One region of the Ruminococcus sp. RTP21359st1_H3_RTP21359_211015 genome, then DNA from elsewhere that is predicted to be linked to it. Evidence: predicted binding sites of a transcription regulator. Region 1 holds the regulator's gene; the other holds the start of a gene.
The links. The regulator LexA, encoded in region 1, represses DNA repair genes until DNA is damaged. The targets are predictions, from matches to a motif close to CNAACANNTGTTNG.

Region 2: the regulator LexA is predicted to act here: its motif matches at 1,012-1,025, upstream of uvrB (excinuclease ABC subunit UvrB).

Annotation. Positions count from the first base shown of each region.
Region 1 covers NZ_JBDGDD010000008.1:97,267-99,476, reverse strand. The annotation lists gene AB5Z01_RS05050 (zinc-ribbon domain-containing protein) at 1-350, opposite strand, end outside; gene lexA (transcriptional repressor LexA) at 487-1,074, opposite strand; gene murC (UDP-N-acetylmuramate--L-alanine ligase) at 1,120-2,210, opposite strand, start outside.
Region 2 covers NZ_JBDGDD010000010.1:63,218-65,427, forward strand. The annotation lists gene AB5Z01_RS05965 (hypothetical protein) at 1-220, opposite strand, end outside; gene uvrB (excinuclease ABC subunit UvrB) at 1,041-2,210, shown strand, end outside.

The DNA of each region.
Region 1 (2,210 bases):
AGAGTCTTTAGTATCTTTTTGCCCTTACCATAATTCTCTTTGCCGCTGCTTGAATGTTCAGTTGGAGTGCGCCTATAGTCTGCCGCACTCATTTCTCTGTTTCGGTCTGTCTCTCTTACACGCTTTACCCTGCGAGCTTCCTGCTCTCGTCGCATTCTTTCCTCTGCTTCGGCTCTTTTCGGGTGTTCGTAAACACGCTTCGGTATGCCCTGTATCCTTGAACGGTCTATAAACTCCTGCTCGCCACGTCTTTGGGCCGATGGGGCGATAGGTACCATTTTTCCGCAGTTGGTGCATATCTTAGCTCCGTCCTCCAGCTTAGAACCGCAGAATGTACAATGTCTGCTCATTATTACCAATCCTTTACACACTTAGAACTGTTTTGTTTGTCGAAGTTTTTTCTATCTCTATGTTGGACTATCCGCCCGTTTTCTTTAATGACACGGGCGAACGCTGTTCGCCCCTACAAATCTTCTTTATCTATATTTACAGATATCTTACAACGCCCACAACCTTGCCAAGTATGCTTACTTCGTCTACTATGATAGGGTCCATGGTGTCATTTTCAGGCTGCAGTCTGTAATGGCCGTCCTCTTTATAGAAAGTCTTTATGGTAGCTGACTCGTTGTCAACAAGTGCGCAGACTATATCGCCGTTTTCTGCATATGGGGTCTGCTCTATAACTACCATATCTCCGTCAAGGATAGCGGCGTTTATCATGGACTCTCCCCTTACCTTTAGGGCAAAAAGCGGATTGCTGTAATGCCTTGCAGGCTGGAAGCTTATATAGTCTGTTATCTCCTCAATGGCAGTGATAGGGATACCTGCGGTGACAGTTCCCACAAGGGGGATCTTCATGCCGTTGCCGCCTGTGAGCCTTATGGCTCTGTTCTGGTTATTTCCCTTTTCAAGAAGACCTTTTGCGGTGAGATTATTTATATATCTATGGGCTGTTGAGGTAGACTTAAAGCCAAATTCCGCACAAATCTCCCTAACTGTCGGCGGATATCCCTCTTCTATGCGATCCTTTATGAACTCGAATACCATTTTCTCGTTCTCGGTTACTTTTCTCATAGCTCCGTCCTTTCTGTTATATCAATAAATCTTTATCTTCTAAACCTAAAGCTCTTTTGCAAGCCTTTTTGCAAGCTTATAGACATCTCCGCAGCCAAGAGTTATAACAAGGTCGCCCTCCTTGCAGTTTTTCTTTATATAGTCGATACACTGTGAGAAGTTATATTCCTTCTGCTGTGCAGTCTGCTTGTCAACAAGCTCGTGGTCGGTCTTGAACCAAACTGCATTCGGTATCTTCTCTGCAAGCTGTTCAGCATAAACACCGTCGGTATTTTTCTCACGGCTTCCCATGATATCCGTTACAACGGCAATATCTGCAATAGAAAGCGCTTTCACAAAATCGTTCATGAGTATCTTTGTTCTTGAATAGGTGAAAGGCTGGAAAACTGCCCACACTCTGTTGAAATCAAGACCCTTTGCGGCTTTCAGTGTACACTCGATCTCCTTTGGGTGGTGAGCGTAATCGTCAACGATAGTAACGCCCTTGACCTCGGCTATCTTCTCGAAACGTCTTATTGCGCCAAAGAAAGTATCAAGTCCCTTTTCGATACCCTCCCATGAAACGCCTGAATATCTTGCGGAGGCGATAGCTGCAAGGGCGTTCATGACGTTATGGTCGCCAGGAACATGGATAGTAAGCTCTCTGACAAACTCGCCCTTATAATAAAGTTCAAAGCGTGTCTGCAAGCCTTTTTTGGACTTTATAACGGCAGAATAATCGTTTTTCTTATCCCAGCCGAAGGATATCATTTCCTTGTCGACACCCTCAACGGCTTTCAGAGTATTTGCGTCGTCGCCATTATAGATAACGGCTTTTGAAGCCATGGTTGCGAACTTATGGAAAGACTTTATGATATTTTCAATATTCTTGAAATACTCAAGGTGGTCTGCGTCAACGTTAAGGATAATTGAAACGTCAGGGAAAAGTCTGAGAAAATGATCCTCGAACTCACAGGATTCACAGACCATAGTCTGTGATGAGCCTGCCTTGCCTGAGCCGCCTATGCTTGGGAGCTTTCCGCCTATAACGCAGGAAAGGTCAGTACCCTCCTGAACGAATATCTGTGTGAGCATGGAAGAAGTTGTGGTCTTTCCGTGAGTGCCTGAAACGCAAAGAGCGTTCGTATACCAGCTTG
Region 2 (2,210 bases), on a different contig from region 1:
GAGCGATGAGCCATTTGATGAAATCAACACTTCGTTTGTCGGGCTTGAGAACGCCGTCCTGCTCAACAAAGTCAGCACTTTCGATTGCAGTGAGCAGGAAAGTAAGCCCATTGCTGTCAGTGTCGTTGTAGTCCACATCATCAGAGATGAATAAGAATTTAAGCTCTTCCAGTTCACGCTTTGAGAGGGTGTAGTTGTATTCGTCATATGATCTATTCATGTTACGTCCTCCTGAAATTATTACTATAGTGATATTATAACCTAAAGTGTGGGAGAATGCAAGAGGGGAGCGGTATTAAGTGAGGAATGAGGAATGAGGAGTGAGAAATGAGGAATGAGGAATGGGCAAAGCTGAACAGAGATGTGGACAAGCACCGAGCGTAGCGAGCACTTAAACGCAGGCTCAAGCCCGGCGTTAGAGGGCTTGTGGGTTCTTAGGGCAAAGCCCTGAGCGGAGTTTGAGGCAGAGCCTCAATAGGCGTAAGCCTACTAGGTGCAGATTGAATTATAAAAAGCAGAAGAAGGTTGTGCTCTATTATAAAGTAATATCGGAGCAAAAATCTGCACCGCTTACCCTTTCCCTAATCAAATGTAACCCCGCAAAGAGCGTAGCGATTTTGCGGCAGAAGAACCTCTCCAGAACAATCTGTAGGGGCGAACAGCCCGTGCTCAGGATTTGCTGTAAATTCAGAATTGTCGGGGAGAATTTTTTTTGCTGCCGAACCTTATTGTTGCCGTGGGCTTATTACTTCGACGAGCGAACACCGTTCGCCCGTGCTCAGGATTTGCTGTAAATTCAGAATTGTCGGGGAGAATTTTTTGCTGCCGAACCTTGTTGTTACCGTGGGTTTGTTTCTTCGACGGGCGAACGGTGTTCGCCCCTACACATACATCGAGCTGATACCGCAGGTTGAGTAACAATACCAGTCCGAAAAATCGTACATATACGCAAATTCAAAAAATATTGATAAAAAAGCCTTTACAATTAAAAATAAATGTAATATAATAAGTAAAACAACTGTTCGATTGAGGAGGCATTTATGGATAAGTTTCAGCTTGTTTCAGATTATAAGCTTTCAGGTGATCAGCCCGAAGCAGTGGACGCTTTAGTAAAGGGTATCGAAAGCGGCATGAGAGAACAAACGCTTATGGGCGTTACAGGTTCCGGCAAGACCTTTACTATGGCAAACGTTATTGCTAGGATAAACCGTCCAACGCTCGTGCTTGCCCATAATAAGATACTTGCCGCTCAGCTTTGCTCTGAGTTCAAGGAGTTTTTTCCGAACAATGCCGTGGAATATTTCGTGTCCTACTATGACTATTATCAGCCTGAAGCCTATGTGCCTAGCAAGGACGTTTATATCGAAAAGGACAGCTCCGTTAATGACGAGATAGATAAGCTCCGCCATTCCGCTACTTCCGCTATCGCTGAACGCCGCGACGTTATTATCGTTGCCAGCGTTTCTTGTATCTACTCCCTTGGTGACCCTGAGGAGTATAAGTCCATGGTGGTGTCTATACGTCGTGGTATGGAGAAATCCCGTGACAGACTTATCGCTGACCTTGTGGGTATCCAGTATGAGCGTAACGATATAAATTTCGTGAGAAACAAGTTTCGTGTCAGGGGAGATGTGGTGGAGATATTTCCTGCAAATTCTACAGACACTGCTATCAGAGTGGAGTTCTTCGGCGATGAGATAGACCGTATCACTGAAATAAATGTGGTGACCGGCGAGGTGCTTTGCTCACTTGCTCACGCCGCAATTTTCCCTGCGTCGCATTATATCGTCAGCCGTGATAAAATGCATGACGCTATCGAGGAGATAAAGCAGGAGCTTGACGAGCGTATCAAGTATTTCAAAGACAACGATATGCTTATCGAAGCTCAGCGTATCGCACAGCGCACCAACTATGATATTGAAATGTTGGAGGAGATAGGCTTTTGCAGCGGTATCGAGAACTATTCCCGTGTGCTTGCAAGACGTCCCGCAGGCTCTACGCCATTCACTTTGCTTGACTTTCTGCCTGAGGATTTTGTGCTTTTCGTGGACGAGTCACACGTTTCTCTGCCGCAGGTAAGAGGTATGTATGCAGGCGACAGGGCAAGAAAGCAGACCCTAGTTGACTATGGCTTCCGCCTACCGTCAGCAATGGATAACAGACCGCTGACCTTTGATGAGTTTTATTCTCATATCAATCAGGCGGTTTTC